DNA from 3 places in the Undibacterium sp. Ji49W genome. Region 2 is predicted to be linked to each of the others. Evidence: predicted binding sites of a transcription regulator. Region 2 holds the regulator's gene; each other region holds the start of a gene.

Region 1 (4,212 bases), on a different contig from region 2:
TTCCAGGGATTTGGCGACTTTCACGCCACCACCCTTACCACGGCCACCGGCGTGAATCTGGGCTTTAACGACCCAGACTGGTCCGCCCAGTGTTTCGGCTGCTTTGACAGCTTCGTCAACAGACAGGCATGGAATACCGCGTGGTACTGTCACTCCGAATTTGCGGAGGATTTCTTTACCCTGATACTCATGAATTTTCATACGACTTCCCTTCAGACACTGAGGTATAAATAATTAAACAAACAAACTAGCTGGGTGATTTCACACTGGACAAGGTCTTTGACCAGCGCGGGTAATACTTGACAACCGCAGGCCCATCAGTACGCAGGGCATGGCAGCGATCGAGTTGAAAAGGTTGTTCTGACTGCTGCGCGTCATCGGTCGCACCATCGCGGGTATCGATGACATCGCCGGCGAAAGCCTGGACTGCTGCAGTGGGTAAAATTTGTGCCATTTCGGTTAAATGGGTACAGCCATGAATGCCGGACAGGCGTTCTTTCACGCCCTGGCGGAACTGCCGTAGCAGATTCAGGCCGATCAACTTCTTGTAATCGGGAACAATCGCTTCACAATAACCAGGATAAGGAACCGCGTCGGAAGCCGCCTCAACATCCACAACATTGAGTTGCAAATCGATGGTCAGGCGTAAGCTCAGGTCGTGAAGGGCAGCACCATTCGGGCGCGTGCCGGAGGCAAGAGTGATATCGCGTGGCTTATAATCAGTAATACGGGCGTCAAGATCCCACAATCCATCATCGCGCGCGAACGCTTCGATCTGGATAGTACGCGTATGGTTCAAAGCGCGTCTGTTGGTGGACGGAGATAAGGGCATCATGCCTGCTGGCGGCTCATTCTGAATAAATAGCCACAATTGCGTGTCGTTACCGCAGCTTCTACGATAACAGCCGCTCCTGCGGCCCTGCAAAAAAACCAGCAGAGTTTAGCACAGACCTGCGCGGAACTCATCATATGACTACAATTTAAGCAGATTTCTGCCTAAGCTTATGCAAAAATATAAGTAGAAAATTAATATTTTTGTTAGTGGTCTAGCTACATATCAAAACGGCTTTGCTGTTATGGCAACTCTTCGTCGCGCGGTGCACGCAGGGCTGCCTGGGTGGCGCGACTGGAAAAACCTCTTTGCTGCAAAAATGCCGACTGTTTCATCTTTTCCTGGTGATCTTGCGGCGGCCGGGAAAATTTTCGGTGCAAGACCTGAATCGCCCTTTCCAGTTCGGATTCTTTCAAGTCTTCCTTTACATGTTCTATATCCTGCGCATCCAGGCCATGACTTTGCAACTCCGCCAGAATACGGTTATTGCCAAACCTGGCCTGGCGCCGGTTCACCAGCGATTCAGAAAAACGTTCGCCAGACAAATACTTGGCCGCCTCCAGAAAATCCAGCACGCCTTCTATATCATCGCCCTCTTCTGCATAGCGCGCCAGCTTGCGTTCCAACTCCATACGGCTATGTTCACGCATGGATAAATAACGCAGAGCACGGGCTTTCAGGCTAAGTGGAGGTCTTTTCATACTTTAAAAACAAAAATGCCAGTCAGCCAGCGCAAATATCTCGCGCCGCCAACTGGCATGACTTAAGGTTCATGGCCCATGGCTCAGAACCTGTCTGTCTTAGTCAGCAGTCACCGCTGACGGCATCAACAAAGGCACACCCAGATGTAAGCGCACTTTATTTTCAATTTCAAATGCTAGCTCAGGACGCTCTTTCAGATAAGTACGTGCATTATCCTTACCCTGACCAATACGCTCACCGTTATAGCTATACCAGGCACCGGCTTTCTCTATGATCTTGGCATCCGCCGCCAGATCCAGAATCTCGCCTTCGCGGGACGTGCCTTCGCCATACATGATGTCAAAATGCGCTTCTTTAAATGGCGGTGCCACCTTATTCTTGACAACCTTCACCTTGGTTTCATTGCCAACCACTTCATCACCTGACTTGATGGAACCAGTGCGACGGATATCCAGGCGCACAGAAGCATAAAACTTCAAGGCATTACCACCTGTTGTAGTTTCCGGGCTACCGAACATGACACCAATCTTCATACGAATCTGGTTAATAAAGATCACCAGCGTATTCGTACGCTTGATACTGCCTGTCAGCTTACGCAAAGCCTGAGACATCAGACGTGCCTGCAAACCAGGCAAGGAATCACCCATGTCGCCTTCGATCTCGGCACGTGGCGTCAGGGCTGCCACAGAATCGATAACCACCAGGTCAACACTGCCTGAACGCACCAGCGCATCCGTAATTTCCAGCGCCTGTTCACCCGTGTCTGGCTGGGAAATCAGCAAATCAGACAGATTTACGCCAAGCTTCTGGGCATAACCCACGTCCAGCGCATGTTCTGCATCGATAAACGCACAAGTACCACCCAGTTTTTGCATTTCAGCAATAGCTTGCAGTGTCAATGTGGTTTTACCAGAGGATTCAGGACCATAAATCTCGACAACACGGCCACGTGGCAAGCCACCGACGCCCAGTGCAATATCCAGACCCAGCGAACCCGTGGACACAACCTGCACTTCTTCCACCACCTCGCCATCGGCCATACGCATGACCGAACCTTTACCAAACTGCTTTTCTATCTGTGCCAGTGCGGCAGCAAGTGCCTTTGCTTTTTCTGAGGCATTCTCTGGTTTCTTATCGTCCATACATTCTTTCATTCAATAAGCGGCGGGTGGAAAAATGAAGCGCAGATTTAATTTCCTGCGTTTTGCAGTACTGTATAAAAAAACAGTGATTTATGCAAGCGACTTTTTGCATTGATTGTTGAACGGGGGATTTTACAGCGAAGTGTTGGCAATAATAAAATTATTATTCGTTTGACAAAATTTCCATTTCTGTCGAAATTGTCGATTTTCATTTAACTCTGAATTTTTCCACTTAACTCTGAACTCTTATGATGGCCTAAAGACCACTTTTACTATCTTCGAATGACTTTTGAAGCGCAGATAGACGGTGTTGCTTGATTGAAATTTCGAAAGTAAGAGAATTAGTGCAGGAAAAACGACCGTTTGTCGTAGGGTCAACAAAATTCCCAAAGGGGGCCGCAAAACCACAAGAAAACTTATTGATAAAAACTACACGATATCGTACCCTTGGACTTAGCTTTTCTTGTACGTCAGATGCGTTATGTTGTTCGGTGATGACGGCGATGGCAGCGACGACTGAGCCTAAAGCCAATGCCGTCGAAGTGGCACGCCGTTTGGACACTACGATCACGTCCCTTTATGCATGTGTGAATGGTGATGGCAGGTTGAAGCAAACAGGACAGAAAATTTTGATTAAAACGTGGCTGAATCGGCAGAGGCTGGCCAAAAGCGAACCGCTTGCGTAGCAATCAACGTAACCCTTCATGTTAGTCCCGCTGTTAAATCGTATGGAGTGCCCATGTCAACTGCCAACAAATTTTGGATGTCGTCCAGGTGCAAAAGTATTGCAGGCATCTTAATCGCATTCAAATTAATCATCGCGAGCGCTCCTGGCTGGGCCCAGGCCACATCCCGTCATTGTGAGGACGTGAACGTCAACGAAGAAAAAGCTGGCCCCGCATGTCTGCTTTCACATGAGAGCTTGGGCAACTTTAACGCAGATACCGTCTATTGGAGTCTGGATAAATATTCCAGCGTCGAAGCAGCGCAGCGGGATGTAGTCCGGGGCGCTTCGGTTGTCAAAGCGTTTGGCAGCTTCTGGTTGTTCACCGTCGGACCGGTGGCATCGCGCCCGCTTAACGGAGAACACGTCGCGCAAGTGGGGCCTATTCCAATAGATAGAAATACTTCGTATGATGCGGAGTTTCTCAAATCTACCTTTAGCCCAGGTATGACAGCACCAATCCATGTCCACTCTGGGCCCGAAGCTTTTTATGCCGTCAGCGGGGATTCCTGTCTGGAAACGCCAGAAGGCGTACAAGTAGGGCGCGGAGCAGGAAATAGCATGGTAATACGTGGGGGCCCGCCAATGCTGCTAATGGCATTAGGGCACGAACCGAGAAAAGGTTTCGCACTTATCCTCCATGCCCCCTCTCTTCCGCCAACTACATTGGTTCATAACTGGACGCCAAAGGGGCTATGCCAGGCGGAGATGCGTTGATTTTAGTTGCGCGGTGTTCCGTATGAAGCTGACAACGCAAATGATAGGCAATTTAGGGCTACTATCGGCCAAAAGCCGCCTCCGATGCGGCCGAA
Region 2 (4,212 bases):
GCGAATGGGAGATCGGCACGTATTCTGCTGCCTGGAGGATTGTAAAGAACGGCGCAATTCTTTGCGGAAGCATGAATCCCGTTGATTCGAACGAAGAACTGGAGCAACAGGTTGATGCACTCCAACTTGGTATTGTGATGTCTATTGAAATGCTTTCCAAATTCGATATTCGCATCGCCTTGGATGACAGAACCTTTGTCGAATTTATGTGTGCGTCGAACGATGATGAAAATGTGTTTCACATTTTTGGTCCAGATCATCTATTTTTGGGCTATTCACCGGCTCATGGATGGCGACTTAGGAAATCGAATGAGCCTTCTCTGTAAGAGTGCCTTCCGGTCTTTCATTCGTCAGTAGCGCAAGTAAATTGATTTGGGGTTTCAAACTTGTATGTGATGTGCATACGCCACTTTAAAAACACAGTTTTTGGGCCATTTCCAATATCGAAGTGGCAAACATGCTGCCGACCTGCTTGATGTCCGATTGAGTACCTTTGAAAAGAAAATTTTACCCGGGCCGCCCGTTTCACAAAAGAGAACCATTTCAGCGTAGATGATTTCGGAGAACAATAAATGCCCGATAACGTAGTTATTTTTAAAAGCCCGGAATTTTTTAAACTTGTAAAAGAAATGTCGAAGTTCGAGCGTCAAATTAGCAAAAGCCGCATTGATGTTCCCAGGCCGGGATATGTTATGGACCAATGGGGAAGTTATGTGTCTGAAGCTAAAGTAAATGGTTTGATTGATTTGCTCAAACAGCTAATGAGGGTAAATGAGGAAGATGAAGCCCGTGCCGCCCGCTCTATTTATGCAGGTCTACTGCTAACCTTGAATCGATTTGATGCGGCGAAAAATGAATTTAAGGCATTGGCCGATGAACGGCCCGAGAAGAGTGAACTAGACATGCTCAATATTTTAATTATTGAAGCAAAGAGAGGTAATTTTGACGAGGCGAAACGGCTTGCTGGGGTTGTAAATGCAATGTCTGGGGAATGGTACCAAATAACAGACGAGCGAATTCAAGAAAAATATAACAACCACCAAAAGATCATTAAATCCAAATGAAGCTGAAGTTGATTGTGTTGGTCGCCAATGAACAGAGCACTGAAATGATGTGAATATGTATGAAATAAAACCTGGAATCGGTGTAGCAAATGTTGTATTCGGTCAGAAGGCGGAATCGCTCTCATCTATGGGATATTTTGAAGACCCGGATGGCTTTGACGAGATAACTGAATGGCGCACGTACAAGAAGAATGATGAGTTTAAGTGCTATGTAAAAAATGGCGAAGTAATATGCATTGCTTGTTTCTTTGACTGTCTTATCGATGGTTTTTCTTTGATGGGCAAAGAGTTACACGAGTTAGTCCAGGCGATGGGTGAACCTGATGAGATCGGTGAACCGCTATGGGTAACAAATGATCGACAACAAAGACCTTATGAGTATTTTTCGCTTGGTTTGCAGATTTGGTTTGAGGGCGATAAGGTGGTTTCGGTTTTTTGTAACGACGAATATTGAATTTCTCACCTCCCGCAATTGATCGGAATAGAAGAAATTCTGAGCTGAAAATTTTGATTAATTGAATGAGATAAGAAATGCATTTAGATTTACTGAGAGATACTGCTAAAACATTCCCCAAAATTGAAAATAAACTTGAAATTCTTGGTTTAAAGATATGGCACTGTAAATATGAAACTTTGCAACCTTTGGCTGAATTTCAGAGCCTGGAAAAATTGGTAATTGCCTCATTTCCAGATGATTCGCTTGATATAGTCGTGTCATTGCCAAAATTGAGATATTTGCGGATTTTACATATGCCAAAGATATCAAAACTTGATGCGTTGTCTAGTACTCAATTTATTGAGGTACTCTCATTGTCCACATCACCATCTTGGGACTCAAGTGGAAAATGTACAATTGTTGAATCACTTAAACCGATAGCTTTAATGCCATCGCTCAAGTATTTAGAGCTATTCGGCGTTTGCCCAGTAGACAGATCTCTTGCTGAATTAGATGGCTGTAGAAATTTGCAAACAGCTCGATTCTCGCGATATGCAAACGACGAAATAGAGCGTTTTTATCGCTTGACCGGAGTAGAAAACCAATACGTCTCTGACTGAGGCGTGGAAAGCTAAACATCTCTCGGAGGTATTTATGCTTAACAATCGGCAAGCAAGCTATTGCTTGCCGATGCTTCCTGCCGGTATTGCCAAAAAAGTTTGAGGACGAGCCGGGTGTGATCCGGATGAGAGGGGAGGATCACACCCAGGCTGTCCTCAAACCCAGTTTCTCATCAGGCCGACTGCCAGGCCTTCCAGAGCAAAATCTTCTTCGGTATCGCCCACTCTGATGATGGGGTAATCCGGGTTTTCCGGCATCAGTTCAATCAGGTTGCCGGTTTTTTTGTAGCGTTTGACGGTGACATCATCACCCAGGCGGGCGACGACGATCTGGCCATTGCGGGCGCTGTCGGTTTTTTTGACGGCCAGCAAGTCACCGTCCAGTATGCCGGCATCGCGCATGGACATGCCGCGTACCTTCAGCAAAAAATCAGGCTTGGCAGAGAACAGGGCGGGGTCCACATGGTAGGTGGATTCGATATGTTCGCTGGCCAGTATGGGCGAACCGGCGGCCACGCGGCCAACCAGTGGCAGGCTCAATTGCATCAGTGCCGGATGCGGCAGGGCCATCTGTATGCCAGGGATGTGGCTGGACAGTTCAGATTCCAGCAGGCGTATGCCGCGTGATGTGCCGGCAGCGATCTCGATGACGCCTTTGCGTGCCAGTGCCTGCAAATGCTCTTCTGCGGCATTGGTGGAGCGGAACCCCAGTTCTGCGGCGATCTCTGCGCGGGTAGGGGGAAATCCGGTATTTTGGATAGCATCCTTGATCAGGTTAAGGATTTGTTCCTGGCGGGCAGTGAGTTTTAGCATGGCGTTTTTTTTAATGTGAATGTGCTGTATAGGCAAGCAGTCTGTATTTTTATACAGTAAAGCTGAATATGCAAGTCAAAATCTGCTGAGATCACCAGAAATGTGAAAAATTACCTCATTGAAACCGGCAAATCGGGGTTTTGCCTGGCTAAGTCACTGATCTAATTGATCAATGTTGAAAACTGGGTTATTATTGTCGGCTTTCCTCTTCCCGCACTCGTCTTGACGCCGAGGCGGGCTATTTTTATTGTCCACAAGGAGAATATATGCGTCATTATGAAATCGTATTTATCGTACATCCCGATCAGAGCGAGCAAGTTCCTGCAATGATCGAACGCTACAAGGCAAGTGTTGTAGCTCGTGGTGGTCAAATCCATCGCGTTGAAGACTGGGGCCGTCGTCAACTGGCTTACATGATTCAAAAACTGGCGAAAGCGCACTATGTTTGCTTGAACATTGAATGCGATGCTGAAACTCTGCTCGAGTTGGAAACAGCATTCAAATTCAATGACGCTGTCTTGCGTCACCTGACAGTCAAACTGAAAAAAGCAGAAACAACACCTTCTCCAATGATGAAAGCTGTTCAGAAGGAAGATGCTGCAAAAGCGCAACGTGTAGAAGCGCCTGCTGCTTAATTATTCATTGACAGAGGTCGTGTAAAAAATAGTGAATCAGCTGAAGCTTGTAGCCCGGATCGTAGAGAAAACCGCACTGCGGTACACACCGGCCGGTATACCAATAGCTTCTGCGACATTGATGCACAGTTCGGAAACTCGTGAGGCGAACACAGTTCGACAGGTCGAGTTTGAAATTTCAGCGGTAGCGGCAGGGGAGATTTCCCGCCGGTTCAATGAAATTGATCTGGATGTGCCGGTGGAATTTACTGGTTTTTTAGCACGCAAAAATCGCAATAGCAAAAGTCTCGTTTTTCATGTCACTGAATTCGGGACACCTTTACTAGATTAGGAGCCAAAAATGGCATTCGGTAAAAAATTCGACAAAAGCAAATTGAAGCAAAAGCGTCAGCAACAAAATCCTTTGTTCAAGCGCAAAAAATTCTGCCGTTTCACAGCGGCACATGTAGAAAAAGTTGACTACAAAGACATCGACACACTGAAAGACTTCGTGCAAGAAAACGGCAAAATCATGCCTGCACGTCTGACAGGTACTAAAGCGTTGTACCAACGTCAAGTTGATACAGCAATCAAACGTGCACGTTACCTCGCGTTGCTGCCATACACTGATTTGCACACAGCGTAATTGACGACAAGGTAAAGGA
Region 3 (4,212 bases), on a different contig from region 2:
GGAAGGTGTTGCGGTGCGTCACTTTCTGTTTCTGGAATGGTTCTTACTATCAGGTCCGGGCAATACAGCTGCTAGTTTCAGCCATGATCCCAAAGAGAGGCCTGCGCCTTTAGCTGCCGCCCCATAATTCGCCGTTATTGCCTGATCTGGGCATGGTTACACCAAAATGTTCATAGGCCGATGGAGTTGCTATCCGGCCTCTGGGCGTACGCTGCAAAAATCCCTGTTGAATCAGATAGGGTTCCAGTACGTCCTCGATGGTGTCGCGCTCTTCACCGATAGCGGCGGCGACATTGTCCAGGCCAACAGGGCCACCACCAAATTTGAAGAGTATGGCTTCCAGCAGCTTTCTGTCCATCAGATCAAAACCAGCAGCGTCCACATCCAGCATTTTCAGTGCGGCATCCGCCATGGGGCGTGTGATCTCGCCATTGCCCTTGACCTCGGCATAGTCGCGCACGCGTCGCAGCAGGCGATTGGCGATACGTGGTGTGCCACGTGCCCGCTTGGCAATTTCTCTGGCACCATCAGCCTGTATCGGCGCGTTCAGCAGTGAAGCCGAACGGGTAACAATCTTGGTCAATTCTTCCGGTGTATAAAATTCCAGCCTGGCGACGATACCGAAACGGTCGCGCAGCGGGTTGGTCAGCATGCCGGCACGGGTTGTTGCACCCACCAGGGTGAAGGGCTGTAAATCCAGCTTGACCGAACGTGCAGCCGGTCCTTCGCCAATCATGATATCGATCTGGTAATCTTCCAGTGCCGGATACAAAATTTCTTCCACGACCGGTGACAGCCTGTGGATTTCATCGATGAACAAGACATCGTTTGCTTCCAGGTTGGTCAGCAGGGCTGCCAGGTCGCCGGCACGCTCCAGTACCGGGCCGGAAGTCTGGCGCAGGTTGACCCCCATCTCGCGGGCAATAATATGGGCGAGCGTGGTTTTACCCAGGCCCGGTGGCCCGAACAGCAGCGTGTGATCGAGTGCTTCGCTGCGCTGCCTGGCGGCAGTGATGAAAATTTCCAGCTGACCGCGTATCTTTTCCTGGCCGACATATTCATCGAGTTGCTTGGGACGCAGAGCCCGCTCTATTGCCTCTTCATTGGGCGAGCTGGGCGTCGCCGAGATAATGCGCGGCTCGCTGAAGTTGGAAGAAAGATTATCTGTCTGTATCGTCATCGCTTAGCCTTTGGACAGTGCTTTCAATGCCAGCTTGATGCCGTCCGACACACCGCTGCCAGCGGGTACGGATTTCATGGCCAGCAAGGCTTCCTTGTCGGAATAACCAAGGGCTTGCAAGGCATTCAGGATATCGGCACTATGGTCGCCGGCTGCCAGGGCCGCTGTGGCCGTGCCCAGGTCGGCACCCAGTTTACCTTTCAATTCCAGCAACAGACGCTCGGCGGTTTTTTTGCCTATGCCAGGTACACGGGTCAGGCGTCCAGCTTCCTGTAAGGTAATTGCCTGCGCCAGATCAGCCACCGACATGCCGGACAGTATAGACAGGGCAGTGCGGGCACCAACACCGCTGATCTTGATCAATTGTTTGAAAGTAGTGCGTTCTTCGGCAGTGCCAAAACCAAACAGGACATGGGCATCTTCGCGTATCGCCAGATGGGTTAGCAAGACTACTTTTTCGCCAAGATGAGGCAGATTATAGAAGGTGCTCATGGGCACATCGACTTCATAGCCTACGCCCTGGCAATCGACCAGCAATTGCGGAGGATTCTTTTCTATCAGAGTGCCTGCAATGCGACCTATCATAAGACTGCTTTCATACTGTATGAATAAGCAGTGATAGTAAACGATTCTTGCGCGTTTGACGAGGCTCGCAAGTAATTTATAACGATATTACCTGCCTGCAAGGCAAGGTAGGGCAAGAGTGAGATAAAGATAAAGATAGAGATAGAGAAATACGACCATGTTTGCCATGAGACGGCCAACTCGCTAACCCACCAGGCGCCCACCTTTGACGCGCAGCCCTTTTTTTGCCAGGCCAGGTGCCAGTGCCCCCAAGGTTGCGAGTGCATCGCCACTATGGGCATGGCAGATGGCCACGCCCAACGCATCGGCAGCATCGCTGCCGGGCAATCCTGACAGGGCCAGCAGGCGCTGCACCATATCCTGTACCTGTTCCTTCTTGGCACGTCCGTGGCCGACCACACCCTGCTTGACTTGCAGGGCTGTGTATTCTGCCACCGACAGGTCAGCCGCCACCAAAGCACAGATGGCCGCCCCACGCGCCTGCCCCAGCAGCAAGGTGGATTGTGGATTGACGTTAACGAACACTTTTTCTATGGCAGCACAATCAGGCTGGTAAGTCCGTACTATTTCAGACACGCCTGCCAATATGGTTTTCAGGCGTTCCGGCAATGAGCCCTCTATGGTTTTGATGGTGCCCGAGGCAATATACGTCAGCTTGCTGCCCTGTTTATGGATGACGCCAAAACCGGTGGTACGCAAGCCGGGGTCTATGCCTAGGATTTTCATGAGGTTTTTTGTTGATATCGGTGAGTCTGGTGCTGATGTTGCCGAGCGAGTATTGCTGGTGAGTATAGCGTATCAGTGTGGATTTTTATTTGTGCTTAGGTGAGCGAGTAATTACTTTTTTATTATTATTTGTGATTGATGTGCGTTGCATGCTATGAGTTTTATTACTTTGCGAATCGTATTCGTAGGCGGCGAACGCCACTGGAGCGCCAGCCCGGTAGTCTCCAGCCTACGCTGGAGCGACGTTAATTGGATGTGTAGTTTTTGGGCGATCTTCAGCTCGGTTTGAATCGTCGCAATGCTGTACGGTCGAGCGAGTAAGTATTCTCAAATTCGTCATTCCTGCGTAGGCAGGAATCTAGTGCCGTTCGTTGCGTGCTGAGATAGTTAATACTTGTGAATGATATTCGTGACCAACCAACGCCACTGGAGCACCAGTCCGGTGGTCTTCTGCCTGCGCAGGAGCGACGTTAATTAAGTATGGGGGATTTAACAAATCGCGTGTTTGTCAGACTCAAACAATATCCAGATACAAATCCCGCCAATATGGATTCGTTTCTTCAATTAATCTGATCTTCCATTCCCGTTTCCATGCCTTGATTTGTTTTTCACGCTGAATGGCAGAAAGAATCGAATCGACCTGTTCAAACCAGACTAGTTGATGAACCTTATACCGGGAAGTAAAACTGTCGACAAAGTCATTCTTATGCTGATAAACACGCGCGATCAAATCGCTGGTAACTCCAACATATAAAGTGCCATTTCTGGCACTGGCAAGAATATAGACGTAAGCCATGAAAAGGAACCTGGAATAAAAAAACGGCCCTGGTCAACAGAGCCGTTTTAAACAGAATCGCTAATTGATCAATACCGCATCAATATCATATCAATGACGGAAATGACGCGTGCCTGTATACACCATAACGACACCACGTTCATCCGCAGCATCAATCACTTCTTGGTCACGCATGGAACCACCTGGGTGGATCACGCAAGTCGCGCCTGCATCCACCACTACATCCAGGCCATCACGGAAGGGGAAGAACGCATCAGACGCGACCGCAGAACCAGCGAGTGTCAGGCCAGCATTCTGTGCCTTGATGGAAGCGATGCGGGCAGAATCAATGCGGCTCATCTGGCCAGCACCTACACCCAGCGTCATACCGTTCCCGCAGAAGACGATGGCGTTTGATTTGACATACTTGGCAACGCGCCAGGCGAACATCATGTCAGCCATCTGTTGTGGAGTTGGTTGTAATTTTGAGACGACGCGCAGTTCTTCCTGCAAGACGTTTTTGGCATCCGGTGCCTGCACCAGCAAGCCACCACCTACGCGTTTCATATCATATTGATTGAATCCAGCACCCAGGGAAATTTCCAGCAGGCGCACGTTTTGTTTCGCTGCAAAAATCTGTTTTGCTTCGGCTGTGAAAGATGGTGCGATCAACACTTCAACGAATTGCTTGGCGACGATTTCAGCAGCCTTGCCATCAAGCTCGCGGTTGAAGGCGATGATGCCGCCAAACGCAGAAGTCGGATCTGTCTGCAAAGCCTTGCTGTAGGCTTCAAATGGTGTTGTGCCCAAAGCCACGCCGCAAGGATTGGCATGCTTGACGATGACGCAGGCAGATTCAGCGAACGACTTTACACATTCCCATGCAGCATCGGCATCGGCGATATTGTTGTAAGACAGTTCCTTACCTTGCAACTGTTTGTAATTT

What was found. The regulator LexA, encoded in region 2, represses DNA repair genes until DNA is damaged. The targets are predictions, from matches to a motif close to ACTGTATNNNNATACAGT.
Region 1: a site for LexA is predicted at 2,746-2,763, ahead of recA (recombinase RecA). Genes of this name have one in related genera too.
Region 3: a site for LexA is predicted at 1,780-1,797, ahead of ruvA (Holliday junction branch migration protein RuvA). Genes of this name have one in related genera too.

What each region holds. Positions count from the first base shown of each region.
Region 1 covers NZ_JBMPOW010000001.1:504,504-508,715, reverse strand. The annotation lists gene sucC (ADP-forming succinate--CoA ligase subunit beta) at 1-216, opposite strand, end outside; gene ACO0LK_RS02175 (DUF2889 domain-containing protein) at 248-832, opposite strand; gene recX (recombination regulator RecX) at 1,075-1,533, opposite strand; gene recA (recombinase RecA) at 1,633-2,676, opposite strand; gene ACO0LK_RS02160 (hypothetical protein) at 3,416-4,117, shown strand.
Region 2 covers NZ_JBMPOW010000003.1:71,758-75,969, forward strand. The annotation lists gene ACO0LK_RS04465 (hypothetical protein) at 1-326, shown strand, start outside; gene ACO0LK_RS04470 (hypothetical protein) at 573-1,064, shown strand; gene ACO0LK_RS04475 (hypothetical protein) at 1,120-1,518, shown strand; gene ACO0LK_RS04480 (hypothetical protein) at 1,596-2,120, shown strand; gene lexA (transcriptional repressor LexA) at 2,277-2,933, opposite strand; gene rpsF (30S ribosomal protein S6) at 3,200-3,568, shown strand; gene priB (primosomal replication protein N) at 3,600-3,899, shown strand; gene rpsR (30S ribosomal protein S18) at 3,909-4,193, shown strand.
Region 3 covers NZ_JBMPOW010000001.1:28,107-32,318, forward strand. The annotation lists gene ruvB (Holliday junction branch migration DNA helicase RuvB) at 110-1,180, opposite strand; gene ruvA (Holliday junction branch migration protein RuvA) at 1,184-1,765, opposite strand; gene ruvC (crossover junction endodeoxyribonuclease RuvC) at 1,949-2,491, opposite strand; gene ACO0LK_RS00125 (GIY-YIG nuclease family protein) at 3,006-3,287, opposite strand; gene purH (bifunctional phosphoribosylaminoimidazolecarboxamide formyltransferase/IMP cyclohydrolase) at 3,378-4,212, opposite strand, start outside.